3 regions of the Pseudoalteromonas sp. SG43-4 genome follow, and region 1 is predicted to be linked to each of the others. Evidence: predicted binding sites of a transcription regulator. Region 1 holds the regulator's gene; each other region holds the start of a gene.

Region 1 (4,147 bases):
AATCGTACTTTTTGATTTATTGGCAGTACAAGAGGCTTATCAACCTCAAGTAAGTAGTTAGGATTTTTATCTGCAAGATTCGCGATTTCATCTTGCGGGGTAGATAAAATAGAGTAGAACTCTACATCTTCGCCCATATATTCATAATGCCATTTCCATTGCGAACCCGTAATTTTAATAGTGAGATCAGCTTTGCTGGCATCTTCCATTGCAATTAGGGTTTTAGTGGCTGGTACTGCCATAGCAATTAAAATAACAAACGGAATTGCAGTCCAAAGTATTTCTACTTTAGTGCTTTCGTGAAATTGGGCAGGTACAGCCCCTTTAGATTTACGGTGATGAATAAGTGCCCAAAACATAATTGCGAACACTATCACCCCAATCACACAACATATTATAAATATGGTCATGTGCAGCTGATATACATTATTGCTTATATCGGTTACGCCTTTGCGCATATTGTATTGGCTGTTAGCCAAAACTGGGTGCGAAAAAACACATAATATAAGCCACAAGGTAGAGGTCAGTTTACCCATGTGACGGCTCCTTTGATGCTATTGCGAATGCAAAGCGAAGAGGCATACGGCTTAAACGCCAATTCGTTATTTTTATTTTTTTAGCCAATCTTATTTAATATTGATTGGTTTTGCTGCGCCAACAACGAGTTTGTGTATATTGTGTGTTCTCAAAACTAAAAAGCTGTGAGTTATTATTAGCTCAGCACATTAACAATTAGCTAAAAAACGAACAACAAGCAAGTTTTAGTATAAAAAACAATCAGGTGATATTGAATAATTAATAAAAATCGGTAATCAACTGGGCAACAGGAAGTTCAAAATATGAGCAAAACAAAGGGGTTTAACGCATTCGGAGGGGGAAAATATAAGTGCAAAAAAGTTTACAGCTTAAATAGTCAGTGGGCTGTTTACGCCCTATTTTTAGTACAAATTTTAAAACAAAAATGCGTACTAATTAGTACGCATTTATAAAACTGCTTCTTTAAAAGCTATTTTTAAAGTCACATCCAATCAGCGTTTCTTATAACGCCAACGGCTAAGCCTTCAATATTAAAAGACTCATTCTCAAGATCTACTTCAATAGAGTCAAAATCGTCGTTTTCAGCATGAAGTAATACTTTACGACCCGCTTTCTCAAGACGTTTTACAGTTACGTCTTCGTCTAGGCGGGCAACAACAACTTGTCCGTTTTCAGCGGTTTGAGTACGATGTACAGCAAGTAAATCACCATCCATAATACCAATATCTTTCATGCTCATACCGTTAACGCGTAGTAAAAAATCTGCAGCCGGTTTAAACATTAATGGATCGATTTTGCAGTGACTTTCAACGTGCTCTTGCGCCAAAATAGGTGAACCAGCAGCAACACGCCCTATAAGCGGTAAACCTAATTGTTCTGGCTCTTCTTCTTCAATTAATTGAATACCACGGCTTGCACCTGGTTTCATTTTAATTGCGCCTTTTTTAGCAAGTGCTTTTAAATGTTCTTCAGCAGCATTGGCACTTTTAAAACCTAATGTTTGCGCTATTTCAGCACGTGTAGGAGGCATACCAGTGTCTTTAATAAAAACTTTAATTAGTTCGAGTATTTGAGCTTGGCGGTTCGTTAATGGTCGCATACAACTGGTTTTCCATACAGTACATTTAACTGTGAGTATATACAGTTAAATAAAAATCGCAAATTTAAATTAAGCCTTAAAATAGCTAAAGTAATTTCACTTGTGTACATTTCAAGGATATAACTAAAGCTAAGTTTATAAATGATTAAAAATGCAAAGGAGACATTATGAGTATTTGGTACCAGCCCATCACCTTAGAGCTGTGCAAGCAGTTAGAGCAAGGCGTTAATGGCCAAGGAACATTAATGAAAACTATGGGGATAGAAGTCACAGAAATTGGCGATGATTATTTGGTTGCCACAATGCCGGCAATTCCTGAGCATCATAACCCGATGGGGATGGTACACGGCGGTGCTAACGTTGTACTTGCCGAAACAGTTGCCAGCTATGCCGCTAACTTTGTTGTCGATTTTACTAAATTTTACTGTGTAGGGCAGGAGATTAGCGCAAGTCATTTAAAAGCATCTCGCAACGGCACTTTAACAGCCACGGCTAGAGCATTTCATATAGGTAAACGTAGTTCAGTATGGGAAATAAAAATTACAAATAGCCGCAATGAGCTGTGCTGCGTATCAAAAATGACCGCAGCAGTCGTAGAGCGAAGATAGTTACTTTTCGATTGGGTAAATGGTAATTTCCATACCCGCACCAATCGCAGATATACGCAATAATGTATCTGCATCTAAGGCTTGATTAAAGCACTTAGGAGAAGTCCCTGATTCAAAACCAATATCAAACGTTCTACGTGAACAGCTTAACCATTGCTTTAGCGCGTTACGCGAACACGATTCAATAAGCTCACATATATGGTTTATGGCTTTATCAGGTGTGCTCACCTCACCTGTAGCTTCAATACGCGCTAGTTGACGGTATTCGTCTTTGTCATAATGTAAAATCGTCGCGACTTTTTTCAAGTCCGCCACTAGCAAACTAATATCTTGCTTTGATTCAAGCTCAAGATCTACATTTAAAAATTGAATTTCCGACATCGTTTCGTATTTATCCTCTAATAATTTCATTGCAAACTTTAACGCAGTTTTACCGTTATACCAAATCAACTATGCTCTATTAACCACTTTATATGGATATTTCGCAGCTTTTAAGTATTTTTTAGCATTTAAAGCTAGCTGGATATCAAATATTCAGCTCAATTAAACAGATAAGTCATGTTAGGAATTTAAGTGTAATCTTTTTTATTTTTAACTGATTACAGTAAGCTATAGTTTAAACTGCGACAAAATGTCGCAGTAACTTATCCTATTAATGTAATAAACTAGCCTCTAAAAATAATAAGACTAAAACATGAATAAAAAAATATTTAAACATGCTCGCAAGTTACATAAATGGTTAGGTTATTTATTAGCACTACAAATTTTAGCATGGTTACTAGGTGGTTTAATTATGAGTGCAATCCCTCTTGATAAAGTTCATGGGGAGCATCTTGCAACACGTACTCTTAATAACCCATTTACGCAGGCTGATTATGTTGCCTCCCTTGACGATATTGCCTCTCAGGTGGTTAATCCAACACAAATAATTTTTGAGAACTTCTTAACTACACCACTTATTACTGTGTTTAGTAATAACGAGCAGCAAAGCTTCAATGGAATAACAGGCCGACCATTTGAACCGCCAACTAAAATACAAATTACCGCAAATGCTAAAGCACACTTACTTATTGACGCTCAAGTAACAAGCGCTGTACTACTAAAGCAAGGTATGCGAGAAGTTGGATATAAAACCAATGTTTGGCAGGTACAATTTGACGACACATTTAACACAACACTGTACTTGTCAGAAAATAACGGCAAAGTTGTTACCGTTCGCAGCACGCTATGGCGAATATTCGACTTTTTTTGGATGTTACATATTATGGATTACGATGAGCGAGAGAATTTTAATAATCCACTGCTTATTAGCTTTTCAGCAACCAGTGTACTTTTTTGTTTAAGTGGAATATTACTACTTATACAAAATATACGACTAAAACGATTTATCCGAATTAAAAATAAGAATAAATCAAAGTAGTCATATTGGTTTTTGAGAGCTAGCGCCCACTTATCAAAGAGTAAATAAGCCTAGGGCTTATTTTATTCCAAGTGCTTAAATCGACTCAAATGTCGCTTTAACATTTCGTTTTCGAAAATCAACTCATCACGCTCATCCAGCAATTGTAAAACTAAAGCTATTGCCGACCAATCTAACGAAAAGTCATGTTGGATACGGGCCGCTTTTTTAACTAAGGTCACTGCAGATACCGTAAATTGCCACTGCGTAACATGATCCCCCTCAATTGGAACCGCAATATTATGCTCAACTAGCTCATATAAAATTGCTTCACTAATATCACTGCTCAAACATAGCTCTTTGCTAGTAAGTAAATCGTCTTTTTGTGTCACGATAATTTGCATTATGGCTTGCTCCAGTTATTACGGGGATCAAAGTGAGCTTTTTTGGCTAATTCTTCCCACAGTTTTTTACTGGCATCATCAACAGATGTTGGATTAACAA
Region 2 (4,147 bases), on a different contig from region 1:
ACGGGTCTGCTTTATATATTTGCTAATAATTGATTTAATGAAAAAAAAGCATCCAAAAATTAAATGCAATTGCTATAATGGCGTCAAATGGTATGACATGAAATGCCATTATCATTAAACCAAGGTAATTAGGAACGTAATGAAGAAAACATTCACGCTAAATCACGAGAAAATCAAATACCCTCGTATGGTTGATGCTGCAAAGCACGAAGTGAAAAAATATTTGAAAAGAGAGCGTAATAAAACGCTACCTGAAGATGCTGACTATTGGGCATTTGACTGTAAGTTTGGTAACACAGCTGAAGATGCGCAAGTTGTGCACGTTGCTGAATTAAGTAACCAAATTGGCGAAATTGAAAAGCAAGGTTTGACCTCTTTCTATGTAGAGATTTTAGCTCGACCTGCTCAACGTCAGCAATTAGATTTAGATGATGACGAATAATACTTAACTAAATTAAGTATTCAAAGTTATAAAATGAGCCCAAGTGGCTCATTTTTTGTTTTTATGCAATAAAGATTTACTAAAAAGCATTTTTATTAATAACCAATAAGTAGAATCCCTCTTAATTAACATTTGCATAACAAAATGTGGTGCTATAGGCTGTTTTTAATTAAAAAAACAAAACATTTTTACTATGCCAATAAATTACTCTGACCATCAATTAAAACTAAGTTTAAAGAATTCTAAAGTACTTATAGTTGACGATCAGTTATTAAGCTTAATCGTATTAAAAAAAATATTATCTGAGAATTTTAATGTGACAACAGCTGGAAGTGGTGAAGAAGCAATTGAAATTTGTAATGTAAATGTACCCGATATAGTCCTACTCGATATTAGTATGGGTGGAATGAGTGGTATTGATACATGTTTAAAATTAAAAAATAATACTGAAACACAGGATATCCCAGTTATTTTTGTTACATCCTTTGAAAACGAAGAAGAAGAGTGTTGGGAGGCCGGAGCTGTTGATTTTATTAAAAAGCCGATTGTAAAAGAAACACTATTTAGAAGGGTTCGTGCCCATATAACGTTAAAATTACAACACGACTTACTCAATCAAAAAGTATTTTTAGATGATTTAACTAAAGTATTCAATCGCCGTTATTTTGATGCACATTTTTCTAAAATGGAACGAAGCGCCTTACGAGAAAAAGTTGACTATGCATTATTACTCATCGATATAGATTATTTTAAGCAATACAATGATATCTATGGTCATGTGCAGGGGGATACGGTGTTAAACCTAGTAGCACAAACTATTACTAATAGTTTGCAAAGGCCAACCGATTTTGTTGCGCGTTATGGCGGCGAAGAGTTTGTAGTTGTTCTACCGCATACAAGCACTGAAGGTGCAATTTGTGTTGCTGATAAAATTAAACAGAATGTGGCCGATTTAGGAATATTACACAAATATTCAGAATATGATTTTGTGACTATTAGTATTGGCGGTGCAACCCTACAACCATACGTAAATAACAAAAACACGTTGCAGATCGCAGATGAAAAAATGTATGAGTCTAAAATGCAAGGGCGTAACAAAGTGTGTTTTTAAGTTTAGTTAGCTAATAAATCACTCTGCCACTTAAAAACACCTTTTAGGTGATAAATATTAAATAAGATTATTTATTACATGCTATGACATTTTTTGTACTTTTTATTGCTACCGCATGGGCAGTTATCATTTCTGCCTACTTTAATATCTTCAACAGGATATATAGTGCCATCTAAATAACGCCATTGAGTGTTTTCTTTAATAAACTGCGATTTTTCATGAAGCTCACAAAATAAGTTTTGATAAAAATATTGGGCTTTAAATTCTACAGTTCCAGTATCGCCATCATGGCTTGAGTCAATTAAATCAAGATTTATAAATCGACAGCTGTTAGCAAAATCATTGATTTCTTTAACCGGATTCTCAGCTTGTTTTTCTTTTGCGTAGGTTTGATAAACATGTTTTGCATTTTTAATAACATAAGCGCTGAATCGTGAGCGCATAAGTTGTTCAGGAGTGTCAGCTTGCTTTACAGATAAGTGAAGCGGCTCGCAGCAATCGGCATAATTGTGCCCACTGCTGCAAAAACATAATGTGGTATTGAGTGAAGTCATAATAATAATACAGAATCTAAAACATTAGTTTAACAAGCTTATTGAGCGAGTGGTATCTCTGTTGTTTGAGCGTTTTTAGTAAAACAGTATAGTTTTGTATTCGTTTTACTTAAATCGAACGATAGATTTGTAAGTAGTTGGTTATTAACTATATCGGTCCAGGTAATTACCGCTGCAAAGTTTCCATTATGTAACGCAGAATTTAATACATACTCTAAATTTACTAGGTGCTTCTGTCTAATAACAAGTAATTTGCTTGTATCAATAGAGCATGAGTCAAGTAAAGCTTTGCTAGGTACATGATCTGGCGCAATTAGTAACGTCCATGCATTAGAGCTATTGTATTGGTGTAATACTTTTAAAAGCTCAAAGGTCGCTGAAATTTCATCTTCAATTTGGATCAAATTTACGCAATCGCTTTGCTCGTCTTGTTGGTAACTTTTAACTGTTCTTACGGTAATAGGCTGTAACATAATTTCACTCACTGGGTTTTTATACAGTATTCATATACAGTAGTTTATACAGTGCTTTCGTGCAAGCATTTTATGCTATTTATTTGTACAATTATTCAGCCTTTGATCATTGTTTTTTATTTTTAAATCTATAATTCTTTATTAATCAACTTGTTATAGGTTTGTTTTTGAGAAGGTATTTCAAAAATAAATTTTTGAGTAATGTTTTAATTTGTGGGTTTTATACTGAGTAGGAGTATCTTTGTAACTATATACAGTATTTTTCAACACTGTATACAGTACTTATAACTTAGTTGGTTTATGTGTCTTCACTCGTGCGAGGGATCATATGAGAAAACTGGAGTTGGTGGATTTGTTCGTACAAACTTGCTGCATAACATTGAGCATCTTTAAATCGCTTAGTTTCGATATGTTTGCGTATATCTGTAACCGCTGCAGTGGCAGGTGCGTATCCTTGGCTACTCGCTAAGCTCAACCAAGCTACAGCATGAAATACACTTTGTGGCACGCCTTCACCTTTTACAAAAAATAAACCTAAATAAAACTGTGCTCTATGGTTCCCTGCCATTGCAGCAAGGCGCATCCATTTTGCAGCCAATGGAGCTTGATTATTTTTTAAATAATATAGGGCTTTATTAATAGTACTTTGCTCATCTTTTTTATTATCAATGGGCGCGGGGCTGCTTTCTGGTTGAGTAACAAAACCTAAAATGTTGTCTAGCTGTTGCTCTAAGTCTTGCTCACAAGGTGTTGTTTTAAGCATATTGGTTCATTTATTATTTTAACTACTTTAACAGTTTAGTATATAGCAAGGTAAAATGTCCTGTAAAAGATAATTTTTATGTTAAAATCTCGTCACTTTTTACTATCACAAGTTTATTATGTTTGAAGCCTTATTTAAACTCAGCGAAAATAACTCAACAGTTAAACGCGAATGCGTTGCTGGCCTAACGACCTTTATCACTATGGTATACATTGTATTTGTAAACCCGGCTATGCTTGCTGAGGCAGGGATGGACCAAGGGGCTGCATTTGTAGCTACCTGTATAGCAGCTGCGATAGGCTGTTTTATAATGGGTTTGTGGGCTAATTATCCATTAGCATTAGCGCCTGGCATGGGACTAAATGCCTTTTTTACGTATGGCGTCGTATTAGGAATGGGTTATACCTGGCAAGCCGCATTAGGGGCTGTTTTTATGTCGGGTTGTATATTTTTATTTTTAAGCTTATTTAAAGTCAGAGAATGGATTATTAATGCCATACCTCTGGTGCTCAAGCGAGCTATCGCAACAGGTATAGGTGCTTTTTTAGCCTTAATTGCCCTTAAAAATGCAGGCATTATTGTCTCAAGCCCAGCAACATTAGTGCAATTGGGCGACATTACTTCCCCAGGCCCATTATTGGCTATATTAAGCTTTTTTGTAATTGCAGCGCTTTTATACCGCGATTTTAAAAGCGGTGTACTTATTAGTATTTTATTAGTGACTGGCATTGCACTAAGTTTAGGGCTAGTTGAATATCACGGTGTTATGGCTATGCCACCATCAATAATGCCTACTTTTATGCA
Region 3 (4,147 bases), on a different contig from region 1:
TATCTACAATTTCACCGTTACCAAGAACAGCTGCAGCGGTAAAGTCTGGTGCCTGGCGGCCTACTAATACACCCATTTTATTCTCCAAATATTTTGAGTTTGTTTTCAATTGCTTTCGCAATGCTGGTACTTATATGGGCGCTAAAAATTAAAAACCAATAGCGCATACATATAATTAATTGGCATTCTAAAGTTATTCACTACAAAAGAACAATCGCATTTAACGATGTGAGCAATCGAAAATAACGAACACTTGCAACTTGCGCTAATATGCTTAAATAATAGGTCTAATTTAAAGTGTAAGTTGCGTTGTAACTAAGTAGAAATTTTAAAAATATCGAAGTGGTTTATGCATTAAACTTTTTAGAATTTCATATACGGTGGCGCTAAATTTTACAGATATAAAAAAAACCTGCAAATGCAGGTTTCTCGCTTAGACTTAGTCCATTATATCTGAGGGCATATCACCACGGATTTTTTGCCAAATCTCACCCGTTTGATGACCGTATTTACGCATCATAGAAATAGCACCATCATGCTCTTTCTTTTCTGCCAAAATGGTTAAATCTTTATAAAACTGACGAGCAAGTTCACGAGTTCCAGCATCAGAGAAGTAATGACAACCAATCTTTGAATAAAAACCTCTAAAACCATTAAGTATTAATACATAAATACGGTTATTACCCGCAACGGCTAATTCGTGATGCACTTTATAATCATAGTCAGCAAATGCTTGAGCGGTGTCTTCTAGCTCATGGCTTTGTGATAAAATTTCAATCACGCGTTCAGGATTTAACTTAATTGCAGCACGTGTATAAATAGCACTAATATTAGTACGTGCAGATAAAAGCTGATCTGTCAGCTCTGGCATCTTGTCTTCATCTAAGCGCGCTAATGTTTCAAGAATGTTTAAGCCAGACGTTTCCCAAAAGTTATTTACTTTTGTAGGTTTACCATGCTGAATTGTTAGCCAACCATCACGTGCTAAACGCTGTAATACTTCTCTCAAGGTTGTTCTTGTAACACCAATTAACTCTGAAAGTTCTCGCTCGGCAGGTAAAATTGAACCTGGAGGGAAATCGCCGTTCCAAATGGACTCAACTATATATTCTTCAGCAAATCCTGCTGGGCTTTTCGCTTTAAAAATTCTCATCCAGTTCCCACTCGAATTAATCAACACTCATCGTTTTACACGAATAACTGACTGATTGTACCAGACGAAGCACAACTAACAAGTAAAGTAATATATTAATAAAGCAAATGGGTAGAAATTTAAAATTAATAAATAATTAAATTTGGGTTTCTCTAATTTAGCTACAATGCATGAATATCTAGAGTAATATTCATTGTAGGTACATTGTTATTATGGAGATATTTTTATTTACGCAGCGCCTGAGCTTAATTAACTTATCCCGCACTTGCCATAAGAAAAAGTACAAAAAAGTGCAACCATAAAAAATTCTTTAGATGATGCATCACCTTAGTATAAGTAAGCAATATAACTGAGCTTATGTATCGATGGGAAAATAATAGAACGTCATTTAACCTTTGCTAAGGCTGAATTGAGTAGTCATTAATTTCATCTTATAAAAAGCGACTTCGGTAGCTTTTTTTTCCTTTTTGTTGCTGCATACTTTATCCTACGTCATAATCTAACGTCCTATTAAAACGCGGAATTTTTATGAACTGGCTTGCACAATTACCTACCCAACGAACCCCGTGGCTTTTATTTACAGCTATCGTTTTTTTACTTGAAGTTACCGCTCTTTTCTTTCAATACAAAATGGGGTTAGCGCCTTGCATAATGTGTATATATCAACGCACTGCAGTATTGGGGTTATTAGGCGCAGGGATTGTAGGCTCAAGTAAACCACAAAGTAAAACTGTGCGTATGATAGCGTATGTTATTTGGGGAATATCGAGTGTTTGGGGATACTTAATTGCTCGCGAACATATTGATATGCAGACCACCACAGACCCTTTTGCATTTAGCTGCGAGTTTGAACCAAATTTCCCATCATTTATGCCACTACATGAATGGATACCTAGCTTTTTTCAAGCTACCGGGGATTGTGGAAATATAGATTGGCAGTTTGTTGGCATGAGCATGCCTGCTTGGATGGAAGTGATATTTGGGATTTTCTCACTAACGCTATTTATTATAATTATTGCCCGTTTATCAATTAAAAAGTCGATTTGATATGTTTACATTTTTTTCAAGCCAATTAGACCAGCTTAAGCATTTAAAAGTACGCCAGCGCCAAGACGTAATTGCGCTTGCATTAAGTCAGCTATCGCCAACTGATAAAGTTCTATTGCGTATTATAAAGTTGCTATTACTTAGCCCACTATTTTTAATATTCACTGTATTTAAAGGTTGGATATTAATACCATTTTTGATACTTGGCGGATTGTGCTATCCACTATTAACTACACCTATTGAAATTAACTTTGCTAAAAAGCACTTAAGCGATGCGCTAAAACAATTTAATCAGGGCGCCTAGCACCCTGATTACTTTTTAGAAATATTAAAGTGAAAGTTTCCCCTCTAATTTAGCTAAAAGTTTTTTGCCAATCCCTTTAACTTGCGATAAATCACTAACGCTTTTAAATTCGCCATTTTCTTCACGATAATCCACAATTGCCTGCGCTTTTTTCTTACCTATACCAGGTAACTTAGCAAGCATCTCTGCATCAGCATTATTTATACTAATTGTCTCAGCTTGAGGCATTTGCTTAGTTACTTCTGATAATTGTGCATACGCGGTAGTCGCGGGTAGTAAACATAATAAACTTATGATGAGTAAATTTTTTAACGTTTTCATTAAACTTGCCCTTATTCTTCTTTTCTTAATTTTGAGTATTGCTCAGGAAATCAATAAATAAGGAACTGTAAAGTTCATCACTTAAAGTGTACCTAAACGCATTATCACTATGATCCGAAATCCTGAAAATGCAGCTGGTACAACAAAGTGATTGCTTAACTAAAGTAAAGTTACCGTTTTTTGTCAAATTTAAGACACCTAAAAATTAATACTTCGCGCTTGCAAATTTACTTACAAACCATTACTGTACATAAAAACAGTAATCTAATGGTTTTTTAAAAACCACGGTGCCAAGCAATTTTGCAGGAGAAATCATGGCTGTTGTTGTTAAATATGTTGTAGAACGAAACGGAGTCGAGCGTATGACGTTTACTACCAAAAAAGAAGCGGATGCTTATGACAAGATGCTCGATATAGCAGAATCACTTGAGCTGATGCTAGAAAAGGTAGACGTACCGCTTAGTGAGCAACAAATTGAATCACTTGCTTTAGAAATAGCGAAAAGCAAAGATGATTTTATGACCATATTAAAAGGTGGCAAAGATCCAGCTGTTACCAAAGCGCCAGCAAAAAGTAAAAAGTCAGATAACGTTGCATCAATTGAAGATAACAACGATAAAAAAGTAAGTTAATTCATAGAATGCTCCCTCCTCGAACGGGACAAACTAAATAAAAAAGGGAGCAACTAAGTTGCTCCCTTTTTTATTATACCAATTCGCTTAATTAAATGATCTCTTTGAGGGTGGAAAAACGTGTTGATAGCTAGGCAAAAATTCGATATTTAGTTGTTCTAAATGAGAATTTTTTAACGCCGGTAGCAACACGTTTAGCCCCGCAAAATGATTAAGTATTATTGCGGGTTGGTATTAATTACTACTCACTTTAAAATAAGTAGTAATTGCTAATTAAAGCTCTTTTTCTACTTCATCAAATAAAGCAGTGATGTTTTGCTCAGGCTCTTTTGTTACTAAGCTAACAACAACAATTGCAATACTCGCTAAAATAAAGCCCGGTACTATTTCGTACATAAAGCTACTTAAGCTTTCACCATTGATAGTAAATGGTCCATATATCCAAATTAGCACAGTAAATGCGCCTACTAACATACCAGCTAACGCACCAGCAAAGTTCATGCGTTTCCAATAAAGGCTAAACAATACAAGAGGTCCAAACGCAGCACCAAAGCCAGCCCACGCATTACTTACTAGGTCTAAAATAGAGCTATCTCTGTCGTAAGCTAAATAAATAGCGAACATAGCAACTACGGCAACACTAATACGGCCAACAGCAACTAGCTCTTTATCACTGGCATCTTTACGTAA

What was found. Region 1 encodes LexA, which represses DNA repair genes until DNA is damaged. Its sites were predicted from a motif close to TACTGTATNNNNATACAGTA; they were not measured.
Region 2: a site for LexA is predicted at 2,603-2,622, ahead of H5160_RS17855 (SulA-like leucine-rich domain-containing protein). Genes of this name have one in related genera too.
Region 3: a site for LexA is predicted at 3,068-3,087, ahead of H5160_RS06640 (YebG family protein). Genes of this name have one in related genera too.

Annotation. Positions count from the first base shown of each region.
Region 1 covers NZ_JACJFB010000016.1:11,697-15,843, reverse strand. The annotation lists gene coxB (cytochrome c oxidase subunit II) at 1-536, opposite strand, end outside; gene lexA (transcriptional repressor LexA) at 1,019-1,636, opposite strand; gene H5160_RS15015 (PaaI family thioesterase) at 1,804-2,244, shown strand; gene H5160_RS15010 (hypothetical protein) at 2,245-2,625, opposite strand; gene H5160_RS15005 (hypothetical protein) at 2,939-3,664, shown strand; gene H5160_RS15000 (chaperone modulator CbpM) at 3,727-4,047, opposite strand; gene H5160_RS14995 (DnaJ C-terminal domain-containing protein) at 4,047-4,147, opposite strand, start outside.
Region 2 covers NZ_JACJFB010000023.1:52,792-56,938, reverse strand. The annotation lists gene H5160_RS17870 (DUF6172 family protein) at 140-442, shown strand; gene H5160_RS17865 (diguanylate cyclase) at 636-1,553, shown strand; gene H5160_RS17860 (YchJ family protein) at 1,628-2,107, opposite strand; gene H5160_RS17855 (SulA-like leucine-rich domain-containing protein) at 2,146-2,580, opposite strand; gene H5160_RS17850 (tetratricopeptide repeat protein) at 2,879-3,343, opposite strand; gene H5160_RS17845 (NCS2 family permease) at 3,462-4,147, shown strand, end outside.
Region 3 covers NZ_JACJFB010000005.1:73,506-77,652, reverse strand. The annotation lists gene H5160_RS06665 (peroxiredoxin) at 1-76, opposite strand, end outside; gene fadR (fatty acid metabolism transcriptional regulator FadR) at 440-1,153, opposite strand; gene dsbB (disulfide bond formation protein DsbB) at 1,682-2,200, shown strand; gene H5160_RS06650 (DUF6170 family protein) at 2,202-2,504, shown strand; gene H5160_RS06645 (helix-hairpin-helix domain-containing protein) at 2,529-2,825, opposite strand; gene H5160_RS06640 (YebG family protein) at 3,140-3,457, shown strand; gene putP (sodium/proline symporter PutP) at 3,731-4,147, opposite strand, start outside.